4 regions of the Streptomyces sp. NPDC017936 genome follow, and region 3 is predicted to be linked to each of the others. Evidence: riboswitches for the same ligand, from Rfam matches in the RefSeq annotation. Region 3 holds a riboswitch; each other region holds the start of a gene.
What was found. Region 3 has a riboswitch for cyclic di-AMP ahead of ACH4F6_RS16370 (M23 family metallopeptidase). Riboswitches for the same ligand answer to the same signal wherever they lie in the genome.
Positions count from the first base shown of each region.

Region 1 (7,495 bases), on a different contig from region 3:
GCCCGGGTGCTATGGGTCGCATATATGCACTGCCCCGAGGGGTGCACGCGCGCGCCGAGCCCCCTCCTGCCGCGATGCCCGCCGTACGCCCGTGCCCTCGATGCCCTCGGTGCCGTCACGGGGGTGGGCCGGTGTCGGGCGGGACCGGCCCGGCTGGCTAGCATCCGGCCTCATGGACGTACTCATCCATCTTTTCGTCGGCCTGCACATCATCGGCATCGCCGCGCTGCTGGGCGGCTTCCTCACGCAGATGAAGGCGATGGGCCGGGGCACGGCCCGCTTCGTCCCGGCGATGCTGCACGGCGCCCTGACCATGCTGGTCACCGGCGTGATCCTGGTGGGCCTCAACCAGGCGGACGACCAGCAGGTCGACAACATCAAGATCGGCGTGAAGCTGGCCCTGCTGATCGTGATCCTCGGACTCGTCTACGTGAAGCGGGACGACGAGAAGGTGGAGAAGCCCCTCTTCGGCCTGGTCGGCCTGTTGACCGTGGCCAACGTTTTCATCGCGGTGCTCTGGACCTGACGGACGCGCGAGCGGCCAGGAGCGCCCCCGCGGCGACGGCCAGCCAGGCGGCCACCGCGATCCACAGCAGCACCTCCCCGGGGCGGCTCAACCACGGGACGTCCACGGCGGTGGCGACGGACAGCATCGCCACCGCCGTCATGCCCATCGGGAACACGGTCGACCAGCGGCGCGCGTCATAGCGCGGCCGCGGCCACCGCGCCTCGGCGAACAGCAGGACGACGTAGCAGGTCAGGTCGAGGATCATCAGGCCGACGGTCATCGTGCGCAGCGCGTCGGTGTCGTCGTCGTTCCACAGGTACAGGCCGCCGCCCTCGGCCCCCAGGAGCATCGCGCCCGCCACGGCCGAGATGGCGAGCGCACCGCCCGCCACCCAGTGGTCCCCGGCGCCCCGGGCCACCTGCCGCGGGTCGAAACGGGCCAGCGCGACGACGTAGAGCACCAGGCCGAGCCAGAACAGCGCGAGTGCGGTGTGCGCGAGCCAGGCCGCCGCCTCGGCGCGGGCGAGGACGGCGCACAGCACGGAGAGTCCCTGGGTGGCCACACAGCACAGGAACACCGACCCGGGCATGCGCCGCTCCCAGTGCCGCAGCACGCTCGCCGTCGGCACCGGCCACAGCACGGCGGCCAGCGCCAGCAGCGCCTCGGCGAGCGGGTGCCGGCCGAGCGCGGAGACCCGCGTGCCGAGCACGGTGGTCGCCGCGACGGCCGTGAGCCCCACCGGCGTGGCCGCCTCGCCCCGCCATCGCGCGGGCTCCCACAGCAGGCGCAGGACGAAGCCCGCCGCCGGCGCCACCCAGGCGGCGGCCGTCAGCGCGAGGGCGATCCCGGAGAGCACCTCGTACCCCGTCAGGTGCAGGCCGAGAGACAGGACGCCGGTCGCCATCGCAGCGGCCCCGGCCGCCGGCGGACGCCGCGCCCACCGGGCGCGAAGGGAGGAAGAGCGGGGCATGCGGCCGATGCTAAGGAGCGCCGGGCGGCTCGCGCGGGGGCACGCGCGCGGGGACGAGGAAATACGCGCGGGCGCAGGACACGGAGCGGGGACGCGCGGCTGTGGCGCGAGCCCCCGTCTCCGCCTCCTCCGTGCCCCGGCCCTCGCCCGGGCGGGAAGGCCCGGCCGCGAAACGTGCCTCCACGCGCGCGTGCCCCGTGACGACCGGGGCCCCGCTCGGGCGGTCCCCGGCCCGCCGGGCGGCCGCTCAGGCCGGCCGCACCACGCTGTGGATCGACGACTCGCCGTCGTAGTACACCGACTCCTCGCGGACGTACGCCCCCGGCTTCGGGGCGTGGATCATCATGCCGTTGCCGATGTAGACGCCCACGTGGGTGACGTCGTCGTAGAAGAAGATCAGGTCGCCCGGCAGGGCGTCGGCGAGGGAGACGGTGGTGCCCGCGTCGACCTGGTCGTACGTGGTGCGCGGAAGGGTGACGCCGGCGGCCTTCCAGGCGGCCTGGGTGAGACCGGAGCAGTCGTACGACTCGGGGCCCGTGGCGCCCCAGACGTAGGGCTTGCCGATCTGGGCGCGCGCGAAGGCGAGCGCCTTCTCGGCCTTGGTGGCGTACGAGGCGTCGGAGGACGAGGGCGACGAGGGCGACGACGAGGACGTGTCCGTGCCCGGCGAACCGCCCGTGGCCGACGAGCCGTCGCTCCCCTGCTGGGCGGCCGCCGCCTCGGCTGCCTGCTGCTGTGCCAGTTCCGCCGCCTTGCGGGCGGCCTCCTGCTGCTTCCGCTTCTCGATCGCGGCGAGCCGCGCCTTCTCCTCCGCCGTCAGCTGGGACAGCAGCGCGCGTGCGGTGCTGAGCTTCTTCTGGACGGTGGCCTTGGCGGTCCTGAGGTCGTTCTGCGAGTCGGTGAGCGTCTCGAGGCTCTGCGAGGCCTCCTGACGCTTCTTCATGGTCTGCGACTGCTGGGTGACGTAGTCGTCGACCGCGCTCTTCTGGCGTTCGGTCAGCCGGCCCATCAGCTGCGTCTGGTCGAAGTAGTCCTGCGGGGTGTCCGCGAGCAGGAAGGTCGCTGTCTCGGGGGCGGAGGCGCCGGTGCGGTACTGCGCGGCGGCGAAGGAACCCAGCTGCTCCCGTGCTTCGTTGAGCTCCTGGGCGCGCTGGGCCACGTCGTCGAGGAGGGAGTCGACGCGCTTGCGCTGCTTGGTCGTCTTCTCCTTGGCGGCGTTGTACTTCTCGGTCGCCGACTCCGCCTGGCGGTAGAGGTCGTCGACCTTCTTCTCGACCTCCTCCAGGCTGGGCTTGTCGTCGGTCGAGGGCGCGGCGTTGGCCGTCTGGGAGAGCAGGGCCACCGAGGTGAGGGCGGCGGTGGCGAGGGCGGGTCTGCGTATGCCTGCCACGCGCGTGCCCGCGGGGCGCGGCTTGCGGTGCTGCGACGCCAAGGGAGGCGACTCCTTCCATCGTCCGCCTACCGGGTTAGCTGTCGGGTTCGGGCGGGTGGTTCGGAAGGGTTGCCCTACGGCCTCTCCCCGGGAGGGGAGTCGGGCCGATTCACCCCGGGTTCTCGGTGGGTCCCCGGCTCCGGCTGCCGCGAGGGGGCGCGCCGGACTCGGCGGAGGCCGCGCGGCCCGGCGAGGTTCGCCGGTGGGGGTCGTACGGCCTGCCCGGCACGGTAGCCAACTCGTGTGGTCCCTGTGAAGGTTGATGGGTGATATGCCCGATACATTTTCGTGACCTTCGGTCAGGGGTTCGCGCCCGCTCAACGCTCTGTGGCGTTGGGCGGGGATATGTCCGTATGTGTTCCCGGGTGGTGACGCCCGCCGCTTCGGGCCCGGGCCCCCTTTCGGCTGTGGTCGGCGCCCGCGCGTGCCGGACCTTCGGTCACGCATCGTGACGGCTCGTACCGGGGGCGGGAAACCGCCCGGGGCGCCCGGAGGGCCCCGGAGCCTCCGGAGGACCCCGAAGGCTCCTGGAGGGCCGCAGAGGCCGCACAGGCTCCGGGAGAGGCCCCGAGGGCGCCTCCGGGCCCCGGAGGCGCCCTCGGGGGCCTCTCCGGCCGTCCGCCCGCTCCCGGACCGCTTCCGGAGACCGGGATGTTTTCGGGACCGCCGCGGGTTGTCGGTGGGGCACCCTAGACTCGGAGAGCGATGAGCAGCCTCTTTGACGACAGCTTCCTGGCGGACCTCCAGGCCCCTCGCGGCCACGAGGAGGAACCGCCGCCGCCCGACGACGATCACGCTCCGGAGCCGCTTCCGGACGATCTGTTCGGCGGGAAGTTCGACGTGCCGCCGGACAGGGACGCGTACTACCGCGACGGCGCCCCGCGCCCGGTGATCGACGCGGCCGCGCTCCTGGAAGGGCTCAACGACAACCAGCGCGCCGCCGTCGTCCACTCCGGCACCCCGCTGCTCATCGTCGCCGGCGCCGGCTCCGGCAAGACGCGCGTGCTCACCCACCGCATCGCCCACCTGCTCGCCGAGCGCCACGTCCACCCGGGCCAGATCCTCGCGATCACCTTCACCAACAAGGCCGCGGGCGAGATGAAGGAGCGCGTCGAGCAGCTCGTCGGCCCGCGGGCGAACGCGATGTGGGTGATGACCTTCCACAGCGCGTGCGTGCGGATCCTGCGCCGCGAGTCCAAGAGGCTCGGCTTCACCTCGTCCTTCTCGATCTACGACGCCGCCGACTCCAAGCGCCTGATGGCCCTGGTCTGCCGCGACCTGGACCTCGACCCGAAGCGCTTCCCGCCGAAGTCCTTCAGCGCCAAGATCAGCAACCTGAAGAACGAGCTGATCGACGAGGAGGACTTCGCCGCCCGGGCCGCCGACGGCTTCGAGAAGACCCTCGCCCAGGCCTACGCGATGTACCAGTCCCGGCTGCGCGAGGCGAACGCGCTGGACTTCGACGACCTGATCATGACGACGGTCAACCTGCTCCGGGCGTTCCCCGACGTCGCCGAGCACTACCGCCGCCGCTTCCGGCACGTCCTGGTCGACGAGTACCAGGACACCAACCACGCCCAGTACGCCCTCGTCCGCGAGCTCGTCGGCACCTTCGAGCGTCCCGCCGACGCACCGCCCGGCGCCGACGACGTCCCGCCGGCCGAGCTCTGCGTCGTGGGTGACGCCGACCAGTCGATCTACGCCTTCCGCGGCGCGACCATCCGCAACATCCTCCAGTTCGAGGAGGACTACCCGGACGCGACGACGATCCTGCTGGAGCAGAACTACCGCTCGACGCAGACGATCCTCTCCGCGGCCAACGCGGTCATCGAGCGCAACGAGTCCCGCCGTCCCAAGAACCTGTGGACCAACGCGGGCGCGGGCGCCCGCATCACCGGCTACGTCGCCGACACCGAGCACGACGAGGCCCAGTTCGTCGCCGACGAGATAGACCGCCTCACCGACGCGGGCGAGGCCAAGGCCGGCGACGTCGCCGTCTTCTACCGGACCAACGCCCAGTCCCGTGTCTTCGAAGAGGTCTTCATCCGCGTCGGCCTGCCCTACAAGGTCGTCGGCGGCGTCCGCTTCTACGAGCGCAAGGAGGTCCGGGACGTCCTGGCCTACCTGCGGGTCCTGGCCAACCCGGAGGACTCGGTCCCGCTGCGCCGCATCCTCAACGTCCCCAAGCGCGGCATCGGCGAGCGCGCCGAGGCGATGATCGACGCCCTGTCCCAGCGGGAGAAGATCAGCTTCCCGCAGGCGCTCAAGCGCGTCGACGAGGCGTACGGCATGGCGGCGCGCTCCACGAACGCCGTGAAGCGGTTCAACGCGCTGATGGAGGAACTGCGCACGATCGTCGAGTCGGGCGCGGGACCGGCCACGGTCCTGGAAGCGGTGCTCGAGCGCACCGGCTACCTCGCCGAGTTGCAGGCCTCCACCGACCCGCAGGACGAGACCCGGATCGAGAACCTCCAGGAACTCGCCGCCGTCGCCCTGGAGTTCGAGCAGGAGCGCGGTGAGGGCGAGTCGGTCGGGCTGGCCGAATTCCTCGAGCAGGTGGCCCTGGTCGCCGACTCCGACCAGATCCCCGACGAGGACGAGGACGGATCCGGCGTCATCACCCTGATGACCCTGCACACCGCCAAGGGCCTCGAGTTCCCCGTCGTGTTCCTGACCGGCATGGAGGACGGCGTCTTCCCGCACATGCGCGCCCTCGGCCAGACCAAGGAGCTGGAGGAGGAACGCCGCCTGGCCTACGTCGGCATCACGCGCGCGCGGGAGCGGCTGTACCTGACGCGGTCCGCGATGCGCAGCGCGTGGGGGCAGCCGTCGTACAACCCGCCCTCCCGGTTCCTGGAGGAGATCCCGGCGACGCATGTGGACTGGAAGCGGACGGGGGCGACCGCGCCCGTCTCCTCGGGTCCGGTCTCGGGGGTGGCGGCGTCGCTGTCCTCGTCCCGCTCCCGGTCCTCGGCCGCCGGCGCCTCCGGCTTCGCGACGCGCCGGGGCGGCGCGGCCGAGAAGCCGGCCGTCTCGCTGGCCGTCGGCGACCGCGTCACGCACGACCAGTTCGGGCTGGGCACGGTCGTGGCGGTGAAGGGCACCGGCGCCAACGCCGAGGCGACGATCGACTTCGGCGACACCAAGCCCAAGCGGCTGCTGCTGCGGTACGCGCCGGTGGAGAAGCTCTAGCCCCGCGTTCCCGGCCGGTCACGCGCCGGGCCCCCGCCCGAACGGCGGGGGCCCGGCGCGTGGATCAGGACGCGGAAAGGGGGTACACGGAATCCGGTGGATCAGGTCGGGTCGATGCCGTGGCTGCGCAGCCAGGACAGCGGGTCGATCGACGAGCCCCCGCCCGGACGGACCTCGAAGTGCAGGTGCGGGCCGGTCGAGTTGCCGGAGTTCCCGGAGTACGCGATCGGGTCGCCGGCCTTCACCGTCGTCCCCGAGGAGACCCGGTAGCTGGAGAGGTGGCAGTACCAGGTCTCCGTGCCGTCCTTCGCCGTCACGATCATCATGTTGCCGTAGGCGCTGTTCCACTGGGTGCGGACGGTGCCGTCGGTGGCGGCCATGACCGTGGCGCCGTAGGAGACCGGGAAGTCGATGCCGGTGTGCTGGGACATCCAGTTGATGCCGGACTGGCCGTAGTAGGCGCTGAGTCCGTGCTGGGCGACCGGGAGGGCGTACTTGGGGCGCAGCCGCTCCTTGCGGGCCGCCTCCGCCGCCGCCTTCTTCTTCTCGGCTTCCTGCTGCGCCTTGAGGTCGATGCGTTCCTGCGTCCGGCTGGCGCGGTCGGCGAAGTCGTCGGCCTCGGCGGTGAGGGTCTGCAGCTGGGCGTCCAGCTTGTTGTTGGCGGCCGAGGGCTTCACCGCCTGCGCGTCCGAGGCGGTCGCCGTCGTGTCCTTGTCGTCGCCGCCGGCCAGGGGTCCGACGGAGGCGGCGGCGATGCCGGCGACGCCCATCACGCAGGCCGAGGGCACGGCCACCGTCAGCAGCGCGGAGCGCTTCGGGGGCGTACGGCGCCGGGACCGGCCGGCGTTGCGGGCCGCGGCACGGGAGACCGGGGCCGGAGCGGACTCCTCCTGGTCGTCGAGGAGGGGGAGCGCGGAGACGGCGGGCAGTTCGCCGGTGGCGGCCGACTCGCCCTCGCCCTCGGGGTGGTCCTCGTGGGCGGCGGACTCGTCGTGGGCGGCCAGGTCGAAGGCGCCCGGCTCGAAGGTGGCGGTGGGCTGCTGGTCGAAGGGCACCTCGGCCGGCTGCTCGTACTCGTCGGGGCCGGGGGCGCCGTCGGTGTTCCACTGCGTGGCGTCGTAGGCGCCGGTGTCGAAGGCCTGTGCTCCCCAGTCCCACTGCTGGGTCTGGTCGGCGGGCCCGCCGGACGGGTCGGGCTGGAGCCAGGCTCCGGCGTCCCACTGCCCGCTGGCGTCGACCGCGGGCGCCTGGTGCGGGATGGACGCCAGGTGCTGCTGACCCGTGGTCCACGCGGTCGCGTCGTAGGCGCCCGTGTCGTAAGCGGCGTGGTGCTGGGCCGCGTACGGGTCGTAGGCGAGGGTCTGGTGGCTGCCCGTGGACCACTGTCCGGAGT
Region 1 covers NZ_JBIRHK010000020.1:125,801-133,295, reverse strand. Annotated here, with positions in the region: gene ACH4F6_RS33620 (hypothetical protein) at 173-526, shown strand; gene ACH4F6_RS33615 (tellurite resistance/C4-dicarboxylate transporter family protein) at 504-1,478, opposite strand; gene ACH4F6_RS33610 (NlpC/P60 family protein) at 1,726-2,910, opposite strand; cyclic di-AMP (ydaO/yuaA leader) riboswitch at 2,918-3,079, opposite strand; gene pcrA (DNA helicase PcrA) at 3,616-6,102, shown strand; gene ACH4F6_RS33600 (peptidoglycan DD-metalloendopeptidase family protein) at 6,204-7,495, opposite strand, start outside.
Region 1: it holds a riboswitch for cyclic di-AMP, as region 3 does, so the genes downstream of both, ACH4F6_RS33610 (NlpC/P60 family protein) here and ACH4F6_RS16370 (M23 family metallopeptidase) in region 3, are expected to answer to the same signal.

Region 2 (7,495 bases), on a different contig from region 3:
CTCAATTGGCAGAGCAGTGGACTTTTAATCCATTGGTTGTGGGTTCGAGTCCCACAGGGCCTACCGGAACGCCCCCAGCTCAGAGGTACTTCGAGCTGGGGGCGCTGCCGTTGCGGCGCCTTCACCCGTTCGGTTCGCCCGCGCCGGGCGGCTGCCCGACGACGAAGGGCCCTTTGTCGCGCACGGTGACGATCAGCCCGCGCTCGCGAAGCTCCTGTGCGGCTCCCCCGTGCCCCGTCCGCTGCCCTGAGGGTCGCGGAATCCCGGGGGGACGCGCCTTTCCGCGCCGGACGGCGAGGACCCCGAGTCGTGAGGTCGTGAGGGCGCGGACATCCCCGACTCGAACAGATCGATGTTCATTCGATCAAATGCATGGTAGAAATGCCGGCATGGGAGTAGCCAACCGTCTCGACCTGACCCTCCGCCTCGTCCAGGGCGCCGAAGGCCGCGTGTCCGTCGCCGAGCTCGCGCAGCGGCTCGGGGTGTCCGAGATGACCGTGCGCCGGGATCTCGACGCGCTGGAGAAGCAGGGGCTCGTGCGCCGGGTGCACGGCGGGGCCGTCGCCGACCGGGCGCGGGAGGAGGGCGGCGGGTTCGAGGCGCGGGCCGGCTGGCAGGCCGCGACCAAGGACCGGCTCGGGGCGGCGGTCGCCGGGCTCGTGGAGCCGGGCGCGCGGGTGCTGCTCGACGCCGGGACCACGACCGTGCACGTCGCGGAGCACCTCGCCGCCCGCGGACCCCTGACCGTCGCCGCGGTCGGTCTCCAGGCGGCCGTGCGGCTGGCCGACCGGCCGGGGATCGAGCTGCTGGTGGTCGGCGGACGGTCGCGGCCGGGGGAGCGTTCCCTGGTGGGGCCGCTGGCGCTGCGCACGCTGGAGTCGCTGGCCTTCGACGTGTTCGTGATGTCCATCGGCGGGGTGCACGCCGAGCACGGCTGGTCGGAGTTCTCGCTGGACGACGCGGCCGTCAAGCGGGCGGGGCTCGGCCAGGCCGGCCGTACGGTCGCCGTCGCCGACGCGACCAAGCTGGGCGTGCGCGCGTTCAGCCGGGTCGCCCCGCTCGACGCCGTGGACACCTTCGTCACCGACGCCGCCGCGGCCGACCCCGCCACCCACCCCGGCGGCCCGCAGACCCTGGACGCCCTGCGCGAGGCGGGCGTCGAGACGCTCCTCGTGTGAGCCCCCGAAGACCCGATCCCTCCGAAGGAGGCCCCGTGCCACCCCTGATGATCCTGGTCGCCGGCCCGTACCGCTCGGGCACCGGCGACGACCCCGCCGCACTCGCCGCGAACGTACGGGCCATGAACGAGACCGCCCTCACCCTCTTCCGGGCCGGGCACCTGCCCGTCACCGGGGAGGCGCTGGCGCTGCCGCTCCTGGAGACGGCCGGCAGCACCGGGCCCGGCGACCCGCTCTTCGAGGAGCTGTTCCACCCGGTCGCCGAGCGCCTGCTCGACCGCTGCGACGCGGTCCTGCGCATCGGCGGGCCCTCCGAAGGCGCCGACCGCATGGTGACGCGGGCCCGTGCGCGGGGCAAGGACGTCTACACGCGGATCGCCGACGTGCCGGAGGCCGGCCGGTGAGCGCGCAGAACGCACACCCCGGCCGGCCGGGCATCGACCTGCCCGACCCCCGCGGCCGTACCGGACTCGACCGGCAGGGCCGCGACCTGACCGGCAACCCCCGCGTCCGCGTCCACGACGTCGAGGTCCTCGCCTGCGACTGGTCGGTCCTGCGCCGCACCACCTTCGACTACCGGCACAGCGACGGCCACTGGAGCCGCGAGCGGCGCGAGACGTACGACCGGGGCGACGGCGCGACGATCCTGCTCTACGACCCCGAGCGCCGCACGGTCCTGCTGACCCGTCAGTTCCGGCTGCCCGCCTACGTCAACGGGCACCCCGACGGCATGCTGCTGGAGACCGCGGCCGGGCTGCTGGACGGCGACGAACCCCGGGAGGCGATCCGCCGGGAGGCCGAGGAGGAGACCGGGCGGACCATCCACGACGTCGAGCACGTCCTCGACGCCTACATGAGCCCCGGCTCGGTCACCGAACGCCTGAGCTTCTTCGCCGCGCCCTACGACGGCTCGGTCCCCGGCGCGGACACGGCCGGCGTGGCCGACGAGGGCGAGGACATCGCCGTGGTCGAACTGCCGTTCACGGAGGCGCTCGCCCTGGTCCGCAGCGGCGGGATCGCCGACGCGAAGACGATCATGCTGCTCCAGTGGGCCGCGCTCGACGGCCCCTTCCGGCAGTCGTGACGGGCGGCCCCGGCCGGTGGAGGTGACGGCGCCTCAGCCCACGCCCAGCTCCGCGAGGTCCGCCAGCGGCAGCGTGTGCTGCGTCTGGAGGACCTTCGCGCGCAGGTAGCGCATGTTGTGCGGGGTGGTGAAGACGCCGGTCGGCACGCGGTCGTGGACGTCGATGCCCAGCGCGCGCAACTGCCCGGCCTTGTCGGGGTTGTTGGACAGCAGGTCCAGCGCGGTGATGTCCAGGGCGCGCAGCATCTGGGCGGCGGCCGTGTAGTCCCGGCCGTCCTCCGGCAGGCCGAGGGCGGCGTTCGCCTCGTAGGTGTCCAGGCCCCGGTCCTGGAGGGCGTACGCGTCGAGCTTGTTGTACAGACCGATGCCCCGGCCCTCCTGGCGCAGGTAGAGCAGGACGCCGCCGCGGTCGGCGATCCGCTCGACCGCCTCGCGCAGCTGGGGGCCGCAGTCGCAGCGGGCGGAGCCGAAGGCGTCGCCGGTCAGGCACTCGGAGTGCAGCCGGACGAGGGGGCGGGGGCCGGGGTCGCCGAGGACGACGGCCACGTGTTCCTGTCCGTCGGCCAGGCCGTGGAAGGTGACCAGTTCGGCGTCGGCGGTGTAGCCGTCGTGGAAGCGCAGCGGTACCCGGACGCGGGCACGCGGGGTGGCTGCGGGGATGTCGAGCATGCGGGTTCTCCGGGTCCGGCGGGCACGGTGCGCGGATCCGCCCCACTGTTTCAGATTTGAAGCAGATCCGACGATCGAGACCCTATCCCATGCTTTAAAGTTGAAGCAACGGTCGGTGACGGCGTTGTGACCCGGCTCATGAGCAGGGCCGGGACGACCTCCGGCGCCAGGGGAGGTCCTCCGGGCCGGACGCGCCGTCGTCGCCTTGGAGGCCCTGGGCGATCCTCGTGCAGATCTCCTCCAGCTGGCCCACCTGCTCCGGGGTGAGCCGGTCGAAGAGGGAGGCGCGGACCGTCTCGACGTGGCCCGGCGCGGTCCGCTCCAGGACCGACATGCCCCCGTCGGTCAGGACCGCGACGCTCCCGCGCTTGTCCCGGCGGCACTCCTCGCGCCGCACCAGCCCGTCCTTCTCGAGCCGGGCCACCGCGTACGTCAGCCGGCTGCGGGTGATCTTCAACGACTCCGCGAGATCGGTCATGCGCAGGCTCCGCCCGGGCGCCTCGGAGAGGTTGGCCAGAATGGAGTAGTACAGGTGCGGCATGCCGGCCTCCTGCTGGAGCTGCCGGTCGAGCGTGTCCTCCAGGAGGAGGGACGCGGCGACGTACGCGCGCCAGGCGCGCTGCTCCTCGGCGGTGAGCCAGCGGGTCGTCATGCCCCCAGTGTAGGTTTGCTTCAAACTTGAAACCAAGAGATGTCGGGGCGGGGGCGGGGCGAGGAGGCGGGGCGCACCCGCCGGCCGGCCGCCCGACCTCCCGCTCCCTCGCCCCATTCCCTTCCCCCTCGCCCCTCGCCCGGAGAGCCCGCGCCGATGCCGTACCCGTACGTCCTGCTGTCCGCCGCCGTCTCCCTCGACGGCTGTCTCGACGACACCGGCCCCGACCGCCTGCTGCTCTCCGGCCCCGCCGACTTCGACCGGGTCGACGAGGTGCGGGCCTCCGTGGACGCGATCCTGGTCGGCGCCGGCACCATCCGGGCCGACAACCCCCGCCTGCTGGTCAACGCGCCCGAACGCCGGGCCGCGCGCCGGGCGGCGGGCCGGCCGGAGTACCCGCTCAAGGTCACGGTCAGCGGCTCCGGCGAGCTGGACCCGGACGCGAACTTCTGGCACACGGGCGGCGAGAAGGTCGTGTACACGACCGACACGGGCGCCGAGCGGGCCCGGTCGCTCGGCCTCGCGGCCGACGTCGTCCCCCTCGGCGCCCGCCTCGACTGGCGGCGGCTCCTGGAGCACCTGCACGACGTCCGGGGCGTGCGGCGGCTCATGGTCGAGGGCGGCGGGACCGTCCACACCCAGCTCCTGCAGGAGGGCCTCGCCGACGAGCTCCAGCTCGTCCTGGCCCCCCTCTTCGTCGGCGACCCGGACGCGCCCCGGCTGTTCGGACCCGGCGGCTACCAGGCCGGACGGCTGCGGCTGGTCGAGACGCGGCCCATCGAGGACGTCGTGCTGATGCGCTACGAGCCCACCGCGCCCGGCGCCGGCCCGCTGCCCGTCGCCGCCGACCACCACTGGCTGGCCCTCGCCTGCGATCTGGCGGCCGCCTGCCCGCCGTCGCGGACCGCGTTCAGCGTGGGCGCGGTCGTGGTGGCCGCCGACGGGACGGAGCTGGCGCGCGGCCACTCCCGGGAGGCCGGCGACCCCGTGGTGCACGCCGAGGAGGCGGCCCTGGCGAAGATCGACCCGGCCGACCCCCGCCTGGCCACGGCCACCGTCTACACCAGCCTCGAACCCTGCACCCACCGCGCCTCCCGCCCGACGCCCTGCGCCCGTCTCGTCCTGGACGCGGGCGTGGGCAGGGTGGTGACGGCCTGGCGCGAACCGAACACCTTCGTGACCGGCGCCGACGGCTCCGGCCTGCTGGCGGCCGCGGGCGTGGACGTCGTCGTCCTCCCGGAGTACGAGGAGCGGGCCGAGGCCCCCAACCGGCATCTGCTGTAGCGCCGCCGGGCGGGCAGGCGCCTCGTGCAGCACCGCCGGGCGGGCAGGCGCCTCGTACAGCGCCGCCGGGCGGGGTGAGGCCTTGGGGGCGGCCGCCGTGCCGCCCGCCGAGGAGCCCTCCGGCGGTTCCCCGGGCGCCCCTGGAACAACCCTTGTGCTTCCCGTCCCGCGGATGGCGTACACTGGTGTCATACCGACGCGGGGTGGAGCAGCTCGGTAGCTCGCTGGGCTCATAACCCAGAGGTCGCAGGTTCAAATCCTGTCCCCGCTACTCAAGGCCGAGGGCCGGAACCCGATCAGGGTTCCGGCCCTCGGTGCGTTCGCCGCCGGCCCGCCTCCCGCCCGGATCTCACGGAAAGTGACCGGCCGAGCGCCCTGCGCATAACGACTGGGTCACCATCAAAACCGCCGTGACCCCTGAACCGCCCCCGACGTGGGGTCAACTCGCCCGTTTTTCGCCGCTGGTGGGACAAAAGTCCAGGCCAGGAATGTTGTTGATCAAGGGGAACAGCTTGGAAACCGGGCCTCGCGTCTATTAACGTTCGATAACGCAGCGCGGTCGTCCCAGCCGTCACAAGAGGCGGCTCCGTGCGCACGCGCCGAATCCCGTAAGGGAACCGGGGAACCACCACCTTGGGGTGAATCACGCGTAAGCCGCCGTGAGGCAACGGCCGGTATACGCGCGTAGGAGACCTTCCCGCTCCGAACCCGTCAGCTAACCCGGTAGGCGACGGAAGGAAAGGAGTACGCCCGCGTGGCGTCCAACCCGCCTGCCCCAGAAGCCCCGATCGCGCCCAGCCAGACCTTCGGCTACGGCGGCAACCGCACCGACGAGGGCCCCTGGGAGGAGTGGAACCCCACCGCGGAGTCCATTCGCCCGGTACGCGGCCGGCACCGCGTCGCCAAGCAGCGCGGCGGACTCGCCCGCAGCTCCACCGTCCTCGGCGTCGGCGTCATCGCCGCCGTCGGCGCGGGCGGCATGGCCAGCGCCAACACCGGCAAGCCGCCGGTCTCCATCTCCATGCCGGACCTCCCCTCCGTGGGTTCCCTGATCTCGGACGACGACACCTCCGAGGAGGCGGCGCCCGCCCTCAGCAGCTTCGGCGCCACGGTCGCCGCCGACGACAGCACCGCGAGCGCGGCCGACGCGGGCGAGGCGCTGCGCAGCCGGATCATGGCGCAGGCCGAGTCGCAGCAGACCCAGATCGAGACCAAGGCCCAGGCCGCGGCCGAGGCCGCCGTCGCCAAGGCGGAGGCCGACGCGGCCGCCAAGGCCCAGAAGGAGGCGGAGGCCCAGGCCGCCGCCGCCAAGAAGAAGGCCGCCGAGGAGGCCGCGAAGAAGGCCGAGGCCGAGCGCCTCGCCGAGCTCGCCAAGCAGTACACGCTGCCCACCTCCTCGTACACCATCACCTCGACGTTCGGTCAGGCCGGCGCCTACTGGTCCTCCGGGTACCACACCGGTCTGGACTTCGCCGCCCCCACCGGCACCCTGATCAAGGCCGTGCACAGCGGCACCATCACCTCGGCCGGCTGGGACGGGTCGTACGGGTACAAGACCGTGCTCACCCTCGACGACGGCACCGAGATCTGGTACGCCCACCAGTCCTCCATCAGCGTCAGCGTCGGCCAGAAGGTCGCCACCGGCGACGTCATCGGCCGGGTCGGCGCGACCGGCAACGTCACCGGCGCCCACCTCCACCTCGAGGTGCACCCGGGCGGCAGCGCCTCCGGCATCGACCCCGGTGCCTGGCTGCGCGACAAGGGGCTGAACCCCTGAGGTCCCGTACCTCCTGAGTCGTCCGGGGACCGGTGAGGTGGTTTCCCGGATCTTTGTGAACCTTTGGCCGGAGGCGCGGAATGCGCGCCTTCGGCCGAGGTGTTGAAGGGAGGCATGACTTCCCTGCGCAAGCTCGGCTCCTCCGACCTCGAGGTCTTCCCGCTCGCCCTCGGCGGCAACGTCTTCGGCTGGACCGCCGACGAGGCCGCCTCCTTCGCCGTCCTCGACGCCTACACGGCCGCCGGCGGCAACTTCGTCGACACCGCCGACTCCTACTCGGCGTGGATCGAGGGCAACAGCGGCGGTGAGTCCGAGACCCTGATCGGCAAGTGGGTCAAGGCCCGCGGCAACCGCGACGACATCGTGATCGCGACGAAGGTGAGCCAGCACCCCGACTACCAGGGGCTGACCGCCGCCACCATCAAGGCCGCCGCCGACGCCTCGCTGCGCCGTCTGGACACCGACCGCATCGACCTCTACTACACCCACTTCGACAAGCCCGAGGTGCCCGTCGAGGAGATCGTCGGCGCGCTCGACGAGCTGGTGAGGGCGGGCAAGGTGCGGCACATCGCCGCCTCCAACATCTCCCCCGAGCGCCTGCGGGCCTCCCTGGAGTTCTCCGACCGCGAGGGCCTCGCCCGGTACGTCGTCCTCCAGCCGCACTACAACCTCGTATCGCGCGACACCTACGAGGGCGGGCTCCAGGACCTCGTCGCCTCCTCCGGCCTCGCCGCCGTTCCGTACTACGCGCTGGCCTCCGGCTTCCTCACCGGCAAGTACCGGCCCGGCACGACCGTGGACAGCGCGCGGTCCCAGGGGGCCGCCAAGCACCTGGAGACCGAGCGGGGCCG
Region 2 covers NZ_JBIRHK010000012.1:17,993-25,487, reverse strand. Annotated here, with positions in the region: tRNA gene ACH4F6_RS24325 (tRNA-Lys) at 1-63, shown strand, start outside; gene ACH4F6_RS24320 (DeoR/GlpR family DNA-binding transcription regulator) at 390-1,178, shown strand; gene ACH4F6_RS24315 (DUF4406 domain-containing protein) at 1,226-1,582, shown strand; gene ACH4F6_RS24310 (NUDIX domain-containing protein) at 1,579-2,262, shown strand; gene ribA (GTP cyclohydrolase II) at 2,296-2,931, opposite strand; gene ACH4F6_RS24300 (MarR family winged helix-turn-helix transcriptional regulator) at 3,068-3,583, opposite strand; gene ACH4F6_RS24295 (dihydrofolate reductase family protein) at 3,740-4,867, shown strand; tRNA gene ACH4F6_RS24290 (tRNA-Met) at 5,065-5,138, shown strand; cyclic di-AMP (ydaO/yuaA leader) riboswitch at 5,455-5,614, shown strand; gene ACH4F6_RS24285 (M23 family metallopeptidase) at 5,622-6,644, shown strand; gene ACH4F6_RS24280 (aldo/keto reductase) at 6,759-7,495, shown strand, end outside.
Region 2: it holds a riboswitch for cyclic di-AMP, as region 3 does, so the genes downstream of both, ACH4F6_RS24285 (M23 family metallopeptidase) here and ACH4F6_RS16370 (M23 family metallopeptidase) in region 3, are expected to answer to the same signal.

Region 3 (7,495 bases):
GGGCCGGTCCCGGGCCGGTGTCCGGTGCGCCGGCGTCCGCCGTCGCCGCACGCGCGCGTGGGGCGGTGCTCGCGGCGGCCGACAGGGCCTGCGCCAGACCGCCGAGCTCGACGTGCACGACGAGCACCGGCTTGGCGGGGCCCTTGGCCGCGGCCGAGCGCAGCGCCTGGGCCAGCTCGGCGTCGCCGGGCGAGGCCTCGCCGATCGCCGGGATCGCCGTCACCACGACCGCGTCGCAGGTGTCGTCGGCCAGGGCGCGCGCCAGCGCCGCGTGGAAGTCCTCCGCCGAGGCCTCCGTGGTCAGGTCGAGCGGCGGCAGCGGACGCAGTCCCTCGGAGAGGCACGCGTCGTACGACAGCAGCCCCAGGGACTCGGAGTTGCCCAGGATGGCCACCCGCGGTCCGCCCGGCAGCGGCTGGCGGGCGAGCAGCAGGCCGGCGTCCACCAGTTCGGTGATGGTGTCGACGCGGATCACGCCGGCCTGCCGCAGCAGCGCCGACACCGTCGCGCGCGGCAGCCGCGTGGCCCGTACGGCGTGCCCCTGGGGGGCGGAGCCGGCGCCCTGCACCACGACCAGTGGCTTGGCGGCCGCCGTACGGCGTGCGAGGCGGGTGAACTTGCGCGGGTTGCCGATGGTCTCCAGGTACATGAGGGCGACGTCGGTGTCGGGGTCGTCGTACCAGTACTGCAGGACGTCGTTGCCGGAGACGTCGGCGCGGTTGCCGGAGGAGACGAACGTCGACACGCCCGTGACGCCGGTGACGCCTCCGCCGCGCCGCTGCAGCCGCGACAGCAGGGCGATGCCGATGGCGCCGGACTGGGCGAACAGGCCGATGCGTCCGGGGCGGGGCATCTCCGGCGCCAGGGACGCGTTCAGCCGTACCTCCGGGGAGGTGTTGATGATGCCGAAGGCGTTGGGCCCGATGATCCGCATCCCGTACGCACGCGCCTGCCGCACGAGTTCGCGCTGGCGCTCGCGTCCGTCGGGGCCGCTCTCGGCGTAGCCGGCGGCGAGGACGACGAGTCCCTGCACGCCGTGTTCCCCGCACTCGGCGACGACCTCGGGCACGTGCTCCGCCGGGACGGCGACGACCGCGACGTCCACGGGCCCGTCGATGTCGCGCACCGAGCGGTGGGCGGGGACGCCGTCGAGCTCCTTCAGGTCCTCGGGGAACGCCTTGTTCACCGCGTGCAGGCGGCCGGTGAAACCCGCCTCCCGGAGGTTGCCGAGGACGCTGCGGCCGACGCCGCCGGGGGTGCGTCCGGTCCCGACGACGGCGACCGAGCCGGGCACCAGCAGCCGCCGCACGGAGCGGGCCTCGGCGCGCTGCTCCCGCGCGCGCTGCACGGCCAGGGCGCGCTCGGTGGGCTCGAGGTCGAACTCCAGACGGACGACGCCGTCCTCGAAGCTGCGCTTCTGGGTGTACCCGGCGTCGGTGAACACCTTGATCATCTTGTTGTTGGCGGGGAGCACCTCGGCGGCGAACCGCCGGATGCCGCGCTCGCGCGCGACGGCCGCGATGTGCTCCAGGAGCGCGGAGGCCACGCCCCTGCCCTGGTGGGCGTCCTGCACGAGGAAGGCGACCTCGGCCTCGTCGGCGGGCGCCGAGGCGGGCAGGCCGCCGGCGCCGATGCGGTCGTAGCGCACGGTGGCGATGAACTCGCCGCCGACCGTGGCCGCGAGTCCCACCCGGTCCACGAAGTCGTGGTGCGTGAAGCGGTGGACGTCCTTGGCGGACAGGCGCGGGTAGGGCGCGAAGAAGCGGTAGTACTTCGACTCGTCCGAGACCTGCTCGTAGAAGCTGACCAGGCGCTCGGCGTCGCCGACGGTGATGGGCCGGATGCGCGCGGTGCCGCCGTCGCGCAGCACCACGTCGGCTTCCCAGTGGGCGGGGTACTCGTGCCGGTCCGGGGCGCTCTGCATGGGGCCCAGAGTACGGCTCGCGCACGACAACGGCGCGAGGCAGTCTGTGGAGGACGGGAGGCCGGGCCGGGGCCCGGGCGGCCGGACGGGAACGGGACGCGGGACAGGGACACAGCACCGTTCCCGGCACGCTCCACGTGTGGAACACTGGTCTAGACAACCCTGAGCACTGAAGGGCAGCAACACATGGCTGAGCGCCGCGTCAACGTCGGCTGGGCCGAGGGCCTCCATGCCCGCCCCGCCTCCATCTTCGTACGGGCCACCACGGCCGCGGGCGTCCCGGTGACGATCGCCAAGGCGGGCGGCACCCCCGTCAACGCGGCCTCCATGCTGGCCGTCCTCGGTCTGGGCGCCCAGGGCGGCGAGGAGATCGTCCTCGCCTCCGACGCCGAGGGCGCGGACGTCGCGCTCGACCGGCTGGCCAAGCTGGTCTCCGAGGGGCTCGAGGAGCTTCCCGAGACCGTCTGAGCCCCGCGGCGCACAGGGAGCCGCGTCGCCCTTCCCGGGCGGCGCGGCTCCGCCGTTTCGGCACGGTCGCGCTCCGGCGCCTTCACGCGGCCTCGCGAAGAAAATCAGCCCGAGCACGCCGAAAAGGAAAGCACGCGCACACGAAGAGCGCGCCACCAGGAATTCACGGCGCACCACGAAAAGGGCAGCGGAAATCCACGTCCGCCGAATAACCCCTCTTTGTATACGGCCCTCGTGTTAATGGCGTGGGCCCGACATGTTGACGACGTGTTGCGAAGTCCTCACACGGTCCGGGCGGTCGCCGCCCGGGAAGCGCGGCCGGTGCGCGGCGGACGAGCGCTCGGTGTGCAGCGCGGTGATCGCCCGCGCGCGCTCGCCGTCGCCGCGCGCGACGGCGTCCACGATCGCGCCGTGCTCGGCCCAGGAGTCCACCGGGTCGGCCGGCGCGTCCACCGCGTACATCCAGGCGATCTTGTGGCGCAGCTGGGTGAGGGTCGAGGTCAGGGCGTGGCTGCCGGAGGCCTGCGCGAGCGTCTCGTGGAACCAGCCGCCCAGGGAGCGCAGGTCGTCGCTGTTGCCCCTCCTGGCGCGCTCCTGACCCAGCCGGACGAGACCGCGCAGCACCTTCAGGTGCGCCTCGGTGCGCCGCTGGGCGGCCCGGGCGGCTCCGAGCGGCTCCAGGAGCAGGCGCATCTCCAGCAGGTCCGCCGCCTCCTGCTCGGTCGGTTCGGCGACGCACGCGCCCGCGTGCCGCCGCGTCACGACGAAGCCCTCCGCCTCCAGGGTGCGCAGGGCCTCCCGGACGGGGACGCGCGAGACGCCGTAGCGGCGCGCGAGGACTTCCTCGGTGAGGCGGCCGCCACGCTCGTGGACACCCGCGACGATGTCGTCCCGGATGGCCGTGCACACCGAGTGCGCCGGAATACGCATGACCGACCTCCGCCTTAATCCCCGTGAAACGCCGACGAGCGACGCGTGGTCAAAGACTCTATTGCAGCGGGCCGGAATTTCCGACGGCGGGCCGGAATCCAGGGATATTTTTTGGACAGCGGAGCGCAGGAAACGACGAAAGCCCCGGCCGGGAAGGCCGGGGCCGGGACGATCCGTCGCGGTGCGTCGTCAGACGTCCACGCCGTGCTTGCGGAGGTAGGCGACCGGGTCGATGTCCGAGCCGTACTCCGCACTCGTGCGGGCCTCGAAGTGCAGATGCGGGCCGGTGACGTTGCCGGTCGCGCCGGAGAGACCGATCCGCGTGCCCGGGGCGACCTCCTGCCCCACCGAGACGCTGATCGACGACAGGTGACCGTACTGGGTGTACGTCCCGTCGTGCATCCGGATCACGACCTGGTTGCCGTACGCGCCGCCCCAGCCGGCCTCGACGACGGTGCCGAGCCCGACCGCGTGCACGGGCGTGCCGCTCGAGGCGTGGAAGTCGATGCCGGTGTGGCTGCCGGAGGACCACAGCGAGCCACCGGACCGGTAGCTCGTGGAGACGTAGGAGCCGGTGATCGGCGACACGAAGGTGTTGAGGCGCTCGCGCTCGGCCGCGCGGGCGGCGCGGGCCCTGGCCTCGCGCTCCTTCTCGACCTTCGCGGCGGCCAGGGCGGCCGCCTCCTTGCGCGCGGCCTCCTCCCGGGCGGCCTGCTTCTGCGCGGCGACCTGGTCGTCGATCTGCTCGGCCACGGAGTCGCCGATGGTGACGACGGGGATCAGGCCGGTCTGCTCGGAGGAGGTCTCGGCGGCGAGAGCCGGGGTGGAGGCGACGGTTCCGATGACGCCGGTGGTGGTGAGCGCCGCGATGCCCGCCGCGCGGGCGGTGGTGCGCTTCGTCCGGCCGGGACGACGGTGCTTCCCGGTGGCGCAGGTGAACGCCATGAAGTTGAGCGGTCCTTTCCTTCCCTCTCGCCTACCGGGTTAGCTGACGGGTTCGGAGCAGGAAGGTCTCCTACGGGCCCCCTCGCGGCACGCGCGGGCGTCCGATTCACCCCAGGGACTGCACAGGTGTGGGTCCCCGGCTCCCCTGGCTCGCGCCGTACGGGGACTCGGCGATGACTGTCCGGTGCCGCGGGTGCGGCGCACTGCCCGACGAACAGCCCGGACGAAACTAGACGCGCCCGCCGTCCGCGCCCAAACGCAACGGGGGTTTTGTAGCGCATGCCACAGGGCAGACAGGCAGCCTCTCGCTCAATTCGGACATCGAAGGGGCCCTGACGACCCGTCGGTCACCAGGGCCCCTCACGCGCGCGTGCCGCGGTGGCCGGGCGTGCGGCCGCGGTCCCTACTCCGCGGGAACGACCTTCACCTCGCCGATGCCCAGGGCCTCGACCGGCTCCTTGATCCGGGCGGCGTCACCGACGAGGACGGTCACCAGACGGTCCACCGGGAAGGCGCTCACGACGGCCGCGGTGGCCTCCACGGTGCCGGTCGCGGCGAGCTGCTGGTACAGCGCCGCCTGGTAGTCGTCGGGCAGGTGCTGCTCGACCTGGTCGGCCAGGGTGCCGGCGACGGCCGCGGCGGTCTCGTACTTCAGCGGCGCCACACCGACCAGGTTCTGCACGGCGACGTCGCGCTCGGCGTCGGTGAGTCCCCCCGCGGCGAGGGTGCGCAGCACCTTCCAGAGGTCCTCCAGCGCGGGACCGGTGTTCGGGGTGTCCACGGAGCCGCTGATGGCGAGCATCGCGGCGCCCGTGCCGTCCGGCGCGGAGCGCAGGACCTGCCCGAAGGCGCGCACGCCGTAGGTGTAGCCCTTCTCCTCGCGCAGGACGCGGTCCAGGCGGGAGGTGAGGGTGCCGCCGAGGCAGTACGTGCCGAGCACCTGGGCGGGCCACACGCGCGCGTGCCGGTCGGGGCCGACGCGGCCGATCAGCAGCTGCGTCTGGACGGCGCCGGGGCGGTCCACGATGACGACCCGGCCGGTGTCGTCGGCGGTCACCGGCGGCACGGGCCGCGGCTGGGCCGGGGAACCCGTCCAGGCGCCCAGGGTGTCGCCGAGGAGCGCGTCCAGGTCGACGCCCGTCAGGTCGCCGACGACCACGGCGGTGGCCGTGGCGGGACGGACGTGCTTCTCGTAGAAGGCGCGGACCGCCGCGGAGTCGATGTTCTCGACCGTCTCCGCGGTGCCCTGGCGCGGACGCGACATGCGCGCGTCGGCCGGGAACAGCTCCTTGGACAGCTCCTTGGCGGCGCGCCGGGACGGGTTGGCCAGCTCGTGCGGGATCTCGTCGAGGCGGTTGCGCACCAGGCGCTCGACCTCGCTGTCGGCGAACGCGGGCGCCCTGAGGGCGTCGGCGATCAGGCCGAGGGCCTTGGCCAGGCGGGAGGCGGGGACCTCCAGGCTGAGGCGGACGCCGGGGTGGTCGGCGTGCGCGTCGAGGGTGGCGCCGCAGCGCTCCAGCTCCGCGGCGAACTCCTCCGCGGAGTGCTTGTCGGTGCCCTCGGAGAAGGCCCGCGCCATGATCGTGGCGACGCCGTCGAGTCCGGCCGGCTCGGCGTCCAGGGGCGCGTCGAGGATGACCTCGACGGCGACGACCTGCTGGCCGGGCCGGTGGCAGTGCAGCACGGTCAGGCCGTTGTCGAGCGTTCCGCGCGCGGGGGCCGGGAACGCCCACGGCCTGGCCTCGCCCGCCTGCGGCTGGGGGTGGAAGTCCATCGTGGCGAGCTCGGTCACTTGGCCGCCTCCTCGTTCTCGTCCTCGTCGGCGGTGCTGTCGGTCGGCTCGGTGGGTTCGTAGACCAGTACGGCGCGGTTGTCGGGGCGCAGGCGGGCCTTGGCCACCTCCCGCACCTCCTCCGCCGTGACGTCCAGCACGCGCTGCACGGCGGTCAGGGCGAGCTGCGGGTCGCCGAACAGGACGGCGTACCGGCACAGTTCGTCGGCGCGGCCGGCCACCGTGCCGAGGCGGTCCAGCCACTCGCGCTCCAGCTGGGCCTGGGCGCGCTCCATCTCCTCGGCCGTGGGGCCCTCCTCGGCGAACCGGGCGAGCTCCTCGTCGATGGCGGTCTCGATGACCGGCACCTCGACGTCGCCGGAGGTCTTCACGTCCAGCCAGCCCAGGGACGGCGCCCCGGCGAGCCGCAGCAGGCCGAAGCCGGCCGCCACCGCCGTGCGGTCGCGGCGGACGAGACGGTTGTAGAGGCGGGAGGACTCGCCGCCGCCGAGGACGGTGAGGGCCAGGTCGACCGCGTCGCACGCGCGCGTGCCGTCCTGCGGCAGGCGGTAGGCGGCCATCAGGGCGCGGGCCGGGACCTCCTCCTCGACGACCTCGCGCAGCTGCTCGCCGATGGTGTCCGGCAGCGTGCCGTCACGCGGGGCGGGCTTGCCGTCGTGGGCGGGGATCGAACCGAAGTACTTCTCGATCCAGGCGAGCGTCTGCTCGGGGTCGATGTCGCCGACGACCGACAGGACGGCGTTGTTGGGCGCGTAGTAGGTGCGGAAGAACGCGCGCGCGTCCTCCAGGGTCGCCGCGTCCAGGTCGGCCATCGAGCCGATCGGGGTGTGGTGGTAGGGGTGGCCCTCCGGGTAGGCGAGGGCGGTCAGCTTCTCGAAGGCCGTGCCGTACGGGACGTTGTCGTAGCGCTGGCGGCGCTCGTTCTTGACGACGTCGCGCTGGTTCTCCATGGACTCGTCGTCCAGGGCGGCCAGCAGGGAGCCCATGCGGTCGGCCTCCAGCCAGAGGGCGAGCTCCAGCTGGTGGGCGGGCATGGTCTCGAAGTAGTTGGTGCGCTCGAAGCTGGTCGTGCCGTTCAGCGAGCCGCCCGCGCCCTGGACGAGCTCGAAGTGGCCGTTGCCCTTGACCTGCGCGGAGCCCTGGAACATCAAGTGCTCGAAAAGGTGAGCCAGACCGGTACGCCCCTTGACTTCGTGGCGCGAACCGACGTCGTACCAGAGGCACACCGCCGCGACGGGGGTCAGGTGGTCCTCGGAGAGCACCACGCGCAGGCCGTTGGCCAGGCGGTGCTCGGTCGCTGTCAGGCCCCCGGTGCCTGCCTGGTCTGTGGCCGTGTGACCCATGGGCATGTACGTCCCTTCCGATCGCGGACGCGGTCGTCGAAACCGCGCTTTTCCTGCCGGTCCTGCCACTGTATGCAAGCGTGCGGAGCGTCG
Region 3 covers NZ_JBIRHK010000007.1:113,619-121,113, reverse strand. Annotated here, with positions in the region: gene ACH4F6_RS16385 (GNAT family N-acetyltransferase) at 1-1,924, opposite strand, end outside; gene ACH4F6_RS16380 (HPr family phosphocarrier protein) at 2,111-2,392, shown strand; gene ACH4F6_RS16375 (GntR family transcriptional regulator) at 2,630-3,322, opposite strand; gene ACH4F6_RS16370 (M23 family metallopeptidase) at 3,512-4,267, opposite strand; cyclic di-AMP (ydaO/yuaA leader) riboswitch at 4,281-4,450, opposite strand; gene ACH4F6_RS16365 (M16 family metallopeptidase) at 4,671-6,059, opposite strand; gene ACH4F6_RS16360 (M16 family metallopeptidase) at 6,056-7,408, opposite strand.

Region 4 (7,495 bases), on a different contig from region 3:
GTCGCGCACCAGGTCGGCGAAGGACAGCCAGTAGTGGGAGAACAGGTACGGCTGGATCGCGTGCAGTTGCGGGATCTGGTCGAGGATCTGCACGGTGATGAGCAGGCCCACGGTCGTCGCCATGGCCGCGATCCCGCTGCCGGTGAGCGTGGAGACGAACAGACCGAGCGCGGCCACCCCGAGCAGGGACGCGGCGACGACGAGCGCGATCAGCAGGGCTCTGAGCAGGCCGTCGGCGAAGCTGATGCGGGTCCCGGAGATCGTCGTGAGGTCGCCCAGCGGGAACAGCAGCGCGCCGGTCGCCAGCGCCGAGCCCGCGACGACGAGGGTGGCCAGCAGGCAGAAGGCCGCCGCGGTCGCGTACTTGGCGAGCAGGAGCCGGGTGCGGCCGGCGGGGGCGACCAGGAGGTAGCGCAGGGTGCCGGTGCTCGCCTCGCCGGCGATCGCGTCGCCCGCGACGACCCCGACGGCCATCGGCAGGAAGAACGGCAGCGTCGCGGCCAGCGCCGTGAACACCAGGAACAGGCCGTTGTTGGTGATCTGCGCCATGAACGCCGGCCCGTCGCCGCCGCCCCGCGGGCCGGCCGCCGAGCCGTCACCGGTCTCGATCCTCACGGCGATCCCGACGAGGACGGGCACGGCGGCCAGCACCCCCAGCAGGGCGAGGGTCCGCCAGCGCCGGAGGGTGGTGACGAACTCGCTGCGGAAGAGTCCGAGGGTCCACAGGGGCGAGGGCTTGGCGACGGCGCCCGTCCCCCCTCCCCGAAGGTCAACCCGCGACATCGAACCCCTCCCCCGTGAGTGCCACGAACGCGTCCTCCAGGGAGGCCCGTTCCATGCCGAAGCCGCGCACGCGGACGCCCGCGCCGACCAGCGCCGCGTTGAGCTCGGCCAGGTCCCGGCCGGCGGGCTCCCCCGTGACGCGGTCCTCGGAGACGACGACATCGCCGACGCCCTGCTCCTTCAGCACCCGGGCCGCGTCCGCCGGGTCCGGGGTGGTCACGGCGAGCCGGCCGCGCGCCCGGGCCGCCAGGTCGGCCACCGGCCCCTGGGTGAGCAGGCGGCCGCGGGCCATCACGGCCGCGTGGGTGCAGACCTGCTCGATCTCGTCGAGGAGGTGCGAGGAGAGGAACACGGTGGTGCCGTCGGCGGCGAGCTCGCGGACGAGGACGCGGATCTCGCGCATGCCCTGCGGGTCGAGGCCGTTGGTCGGCTCGTCGAGGACGAGCAGGCGGCGGGGCTGGAGCAGGGCCGCCGCCAGCCCCAGCCGCTGCTTCATGCCGAGCGAGTAGGCCTTCGCCTTCTTGCCCGCGGCGGCCGTCAGCCCCACCCGCTCCAGCGCCGCCGCGACGCGGGTCCGCCGGGTGCGCGGGTCGGCGGCCGGGTCGGCGGCGTCGTAGCGCAGGAGGTTGTCGCGGCCGGAGAGGAAGCCGTAGAGGGCGGGGCCCTCGATGAGGGCCCCGACGTGCGGCAGGACGGCGCGGGAGGCGTGCGGCATGGGCCGTCCGAGCACCCGCGCCGTGCCGGAGGTGGGCTCGATGAGGCCCATCAGCATGCGGATCGTGGTGGTCTTGCCGGAGCCGTTCGGACCGAGGAAGCCGAAGACGCTGCCCGCCGGGACGGCCAGGTCGAGGCCGTCGACGGCGAGTTGTCCGCCGCGGTAGCGCTTGGTGAGGGCGCGGGTGCGGATGACGGCTCCGGCCGTGTCGTCCGCACCCGGTGCCGCCCCGGCCGCCTCCGCCGCGTCGTCGTCCATCGGCTCCCCCGATCGTCGGTTCACGTCAGGGTACTTACTGCCCCGAGTCGGCCGCCTTCACGAGGGCGTCCTTGGTGACGGCGCCGACGTAGACCTTGCCGTCGTCGGTGACCAGGGCGTTGACCAGGCGGGTGGAGAAGACGGTGCCGGAGCCGAACCTGCCGGTGACCTTGTCGCCGAAGGAGTCCAGGAAGCCGCCGAGGCCGCCCGCGTCGGGGAGGTCGCCGGAGGAGGGGACGCCCTCGCCGCCGGTGTCGAAGGCGGCGACGGAGGTCCAGCCCTCGCCGATGGTCTTCAGGGCCCAGTCCCGGTCGAAGTCCTCGTAGGGCGACGCGCCCGGGTCCTCGGGCGCCTCGGCCGTGTCGCCCTCGGTCACCTTCGCGCCCTTGGGGGGCGTGAAGTCGAAGGTGGAGGCGGCCGGCCCGGCGAAGCTGACCTGGGTGAAGCCCGCGTCCACGACGGCGGCGCCGCCGCTCGACGGGGTCAGCGTGAACTTCAGCGGCAGCCCGGTCCTCGCGTCCACGGCCACACTGATCGCGCCGACGGTCGAACCGGACTGCTTGGGCTCGACCAGCAGCTTGTAGGCGTCGCGGCCGGCGACCCGGACGGTCCCGTCGACGGTGACGGAAGTGGTGTCGTCCACCGCCTTCAGGGCTTCCTCGGTGAGCTCCTGGGGCGTGGTGGGGACGGGGGTCGCGTCGTCCTTCGCGCCCTGCTCCGCCGTGGAGTGGTAGACCTCGTTGGAGGCGCTGTCGTACCCCCACACGTCCTTGCCGTTGTGGATGAGGCTGTACTCGGCGGCGTTCTCCATCAGGGAGACCTTCTGCCGGTCCGGGCCGTCGGCGGCGACGCGCAGGGTGTGCGTGCCGGAGGCGAGTTCGGTCAGCTTGGCGGACGGGTCGGCGGACGAGCCGCCCGCCTCCCCGGCGGCCCCGGAGAGCAGCCCGCTCTCCAGCCCGCCCAGGTCGGGCAGGCCGAGATCGGTGGTGATCTTCACGGTGCCGGAGAGCCGCTGCACGTCCGATGCGGCGATCTTCTCGATCAGCTGCTGCGCGCTGATCTTCGGCAGGTCCGGGTCGCCCGAGTCGGCCAGCGCCGGGACCAGCCCGATCGTCGCCGCCGCGACACCCGCCACGGTGACCGGAACCACGTACCGCGCCACCTTGCGCCGCCCGCCCCTCGGGCCGTCGGCCTCCCCCGCGTGCGTGCTGTCGTCGGATGCGTACGGTGCCATGTGTGCCTTACCTCCGTCGTCGGCGGCGGCCGGTCATGTCGTGAACGTCCCCTCAAGCCGCCATTCTCACCCGAATCGGTGAGGAGTGGTGTTTTCCGTTGTCCCCATCTGACCAAATCAGCCACCCCCATGCGTCAACCCGAGGACTCAACTCCGCGTACGCCTGCGGTATGACACGACGTCGGACGGACGGGGCCGTCCCGTAGGGGGCCGGGGACGAGCGGAGCGAGCACGGAGGGACCGGCGAGGGCTCGGGCGTCCGTCAGGGTGAAGGGGGCGCAGTCCCGTCAGGGGCGCAGGGGACGAGGTCCCCACGGGGTCCGGGGCGGAGCCCCGAGGCCTTTCGAGGGCCGCTCCTCGAGAAGCCGAGACGGGCGGGTGGGCGAACCCCTCACCCCGCCCGGTGCACCACCGCATCGCACAGTTCCATCAACGCCGACTTCGCCCCGCACTCCCGCAGCGGCGCCAACGCGGCCCGCGCCTCCTTCGCGTACCGCACGGTGTCCGCTCGGGCCTGTTCCAGCGCCGGGTGGGCCCGCAGCGCGGCCAGCGCCTCCGCGTGCCGCGCGTCGTCGCTCAGGTCGGAGTCCAGCAGCTCGCACAGCGCGAGGTCCTCGGGCAGGGACAGCCGGGCCGCCCGCTCCCGCAACCGCAGCACCGGCAGCGTGGGGATGCCCTCCCGCAGGTCCGTCCCCGGCGTCTTGCCCGACTCGTGCGAGTCCGACGCGATGTCCAGCACGTCGTCGGCGAGCTGGAAGGCGACCCCCAGCCGCTCCCCGTACTGGGTCAGCACGTCCACGACCTTGTCGTCGGCGCCCGACATCATCGCCCCGAAGCGGCACGACACCGCCACCAGCGACCCGGTCTTCCCGCCCAGCACGTCGAGGTAGTGCTCGACCGGGTCCCGTCCGTCCTGCGGCCCCGCGGTCTCCAGGATCTGGCCGGTGACCAGCCGCTCGAACGCCTCCGCCTGCACCCGGACCGCCTCGGGCCCGAGGTCGGCGACGATGTGCGAGGCGCGGGCGAACAGGAAGTCCCCCGTCAGGACGGCCACCGAGTTGCCCCACCGGGTGTTCGCGCTCGGCACGCCCCGCCGGACGGCCGCCTCGTCCATCACGTCGTCGTGGTACAGCGTGGCCAGGTGGGTGAGCTCCACCACCACCGCCGACGGCACGATTCCGGGCGCGTACGCATCACCGAACTGCGCCGCGAGCATCACGAGCAGCGGCCGGAACCGCTTCCCGCCCGCCCGCACCAGGTGCTGGGCGGCCTCCGTGATGAACGGGACCTCACTCTTGGTGGCCTCGAGCAAGCCTTCCTCGACAGCCGCCAATCCGGCCTGGACATCGGCTTCCAGAGCCTGGTCCCGCACGCTCAGCCCGAACGGCCCGACGACGGTCACGAGGGGTCTCCTGTCTGCTGGTGTCCACTGCCGCTTACACGGTTTGTCGATAGGTCGCTGCCACCACTCGGCTCAGCGTATCCGGTCACGTTTCGATCACCGATAAGCCCCCACGCCCTCGGCCCCCACATCGCCCGACCGGGAGGCGCGGGAGACACCGGTGCAGCCCGGGCGGTTCCGGATCACGGCCGGCATGTTTCTGACCGGCCGGTACCGGCGGACACGTATCGACTGACCGGGAAGCGGCGATTCATGTCCCGCGCAGCGGCGGACGCCGCCTCCGGCGCCCGGCTCCCTCCCCGAAACGACCACGCCCTCACCGGCCGCCCCAGGGGCCCCTCCGCCCCCCGCGACCCGGCGGTCCGGCGGTCCGGGAGCGCTCCCCGGCCCTCGGCGGGCAGGCCGGCCCGGACCGGCCCCTCACACGCGCGTGCCCCGGCGGACCGGAGCCCACCGGGGCCGCACCGGGCGCGCACCCGCCCACCGGGCGAGGCGCCCCCTCGCCCCGGGGCCGCGCCGGCCGATCGGCCCGCGGGAGCGGCGCGTTCCCCTTCGCCTCCGTACTGCGCCCCATTGGAAGGGACTTGAGGTTTATTGTCCGATTCACCCCTCTTGTCATCGCCCGTGAGTTGGCTCACTTCGCGACACGAGGGCGCCCGGCCCCGGAATCCGTGATTCCGCTTTCCCCGCAAGCGACTTGATGCTTCCCGACGGCAAAGGATCAAGTACCCCATACCCCTCAGACCAAGGTCAATTGGGGCGATCAGTGAATCAGGCACTTGTTCCGGACATGTGCTCTCGCATACGTTCCCGCCCAGTCGGGCGGACGCCGAATCCTGCCGCCGCCCTTCGCCATCCATCGACGAACACTCGCGCACGGCAGGAGCGGGGGACCCAGGTAGGCCGCCGGGCCGTACGTCACGTACGTACCGGACCGGCTCGGGGTGAAGTCGCGTCGCCGTGCCCACGGCGGCCGGCCGGGCACCTTTCCGCCCGAACCCGACAGCTCACCTCGCAGGCGTCGGAGAGGAAGACCGCCATGTCCGCTGCCGCTCAGCCCCGCCGTGCCCGCATCCGCCTCGCCCGGACCGTCGCCGCCGTCTGCGCCGGCGCCGCCGTGTTCACCCTCCCGCTCGTCGGCGCCGGCAGCGCGTCCGCCGCCGGCACGGGGTCGGGCACCACGATCGCCGGGTACCCCGACAACCTCGACGGCTGGATCCGCGAGTCGCTCGCGATCATGGCCGAGCGCGGCATCCCGGGCACCTACAACGGCATCCACCGCAACATCATGCGTGAGTCCTCGGGCAACCCGAAGGCCATCAACCTCTGGGACTCCAACGCGGTCAAGGGCACCCCCTCCAAGGGCCTGCTCCAGGTCATCGACCCGACCTTCACCGCGTACCACGTGCCCGGCACCTCGTACGACCCGTACGACCCGGTCGCCAACATCACCGCGGCCTGCAACTACGCGGCCGCGCGCTACGGCTCCATCGACAACGTCTTCGGCGCCTACTGACCGGCACCCCTCCTAGGGGAAGAGCCGTTCGAGGACGACGGCCACGCCGTCGTCCTCGTTCGACGTCGTCACCTCGTCGGCGACCGCCTTGAGTTCCGGGTGGGCGTCGGCCATCGCGACACCGTGCGCCGCCCAGTCGAACATCGGGATGTCGTTGGGCATGTCGCCGAAGGCGAGCGTCTCCTGCGGCCGCAGCCCCAGGTGCTCGGCGGCCAGTGCCAGACCCGTCGCCTTGGTGATGCCGCACGGCTGCAGCTCCACCGTGCCCGGCCCCGACATGGTGACGGTCGCGAGCGAGCCGACCACCGAGCGGGCCGTCGCCGCCAACTCGTCGTCGGACAAGGCGGGATGACGCAGCAGCACCTTGCTGATCGGCGCGCACCACAGGTCGTCGCGCGAGCCGACGCGCAGGGCCGGCAGGGTCGGGTGCGGCATCCGGTAGCCCGGCTCGATGAGCGTCAGCCCGTCGACGCCGTCCTGGTCGACGGCCGCGTACACCTGACCGACCTCCGCCTCGATCTTGCCGAGCGCGGTCTCCGCCAGCTCCCGGTCCAGGGTGACCGACCACAGCAGACGGTCCGCGCCGGCGTCGTACAACTGCGCGCCCTGGCCGCACACCGCGAGCCCCCTGCTGTGCAGGTTCTCCAGCAGCGGCCGCACCCGGGGGGCCGGCCGTCCCGTCACCACGAGGTGGCGGGCGCCGGCGGCCGCCACCCGCGCCAGCGCGTCGAGCGACCGGTCGGAGAACGTGTCGTCGCCGCGCAGCAGCGTTCCGTCCAGGTCGGTGGCGACGAGGGAGTACGCGCAGCGCGCGGCATCTGCGAAGGGTGCGGCCATGATCAGAGAATACGGATTCCGTCCGCCCCCGACTCACCGTCCGTCCGGCCCCGGCCGGTGCCGGCGGAAGGGACGACGCGAGCGGGGAACCGGCGGGGTTGCGCACGGCTGAAACGGCTTTCCACCACAACGTCGGGTACAGACCGGTTAAAGGCCTCTGCACCGGTTGGCAACAACATGGTGTGCTACCTACCGCCCGAACTGCCTGGAGGGGTACCGTCCAAGGGTCCAGGGGGGACTTGATCGGGGGGTCAGGTTGAGCAGTGGACGTGTTCGCGTGCTGAGGCCGGAGGATCTCGGCGAGGGGGAACGGGAGCGGTGGCGGGCGCTGCGCGCGGCGTCGACGGTCCCGCGCAACCCTTTCATGGAACCGGAGTTCGCCGACGCGGTGGGCCGCGTACGGCCGCGCGCGCGGGTGGCGGTGGTGTACGAGGGGCGCGAGCCGGTCGGCTTCCTGCCCCACGAGCGGGGCCGGCTCGGCCAGGGCCAGGCCCTCGCGTACGGCGTCTCGGACGCCCAGGGAGCCGTTCTGGCACCGGGAATCGGGCTGGACGCGGACGAACTGATGCGGGCCTGTTCCCTGTCCAGCTTCGCCTTCGACAACCTGGAGGCGGAACAGGGCCTGTTCGTCTCGCGCGCGGCCGCCGAGTACGCGGCCTACGTCATCGACGTGGAGAAGGGCTACGAGACCTACGAGTCCGTCCTGCGCGCGCAGTCGCCGAAGTTCCTGAAGACGACGCTCGCCAAGGA
Region 4 covers NZ_JBIRHK010000011.1:125,728-133,222, forward strand. Annotated here, with positions in the region: gene ACH4F6_RS23495 (ABC transporter permease) at 1-783, opposite strand, end outside; gene ACH4F6_RS23500 (ABC transporter ATP-binding protein) at 770-1,756, opposite strand; gene ACH4F6_RS23505 (outer membrane lipoprotein carrier protein LolA) at 1,791-2,990, opposite strand; gene ACH4F6_RS23510 (polyprenyl synthetase family protein) at 3,382-4,392, opposite strand; cyclic di-AMP (ydaO/yuaA leader) riboswitch at 5,243-5,426, shown strand; gene ACH4F6_RS23515 (transglycosylase SLT domain-containing protein) at 5,432-5,908, shown strand; gene ACH4F6_RS23520 (HAD family hydrolase) at 5,921-6,745, opposite strand; gene ACH4F6_RS23525 (GNAT family N-acetyltransferase) at 7,023-7,495, shown strand, end outside.
Region 4: it holds a riboswitch for cyclic di-AMP, as region 3 does, so the genes downstream of both, ACH4F6_RS23515 (transglycosylase SLT domain-containing protein) here and ACH4F6_RS16370 (M23 family metallopeptidase) in region 3, are expected to answer to the same signal.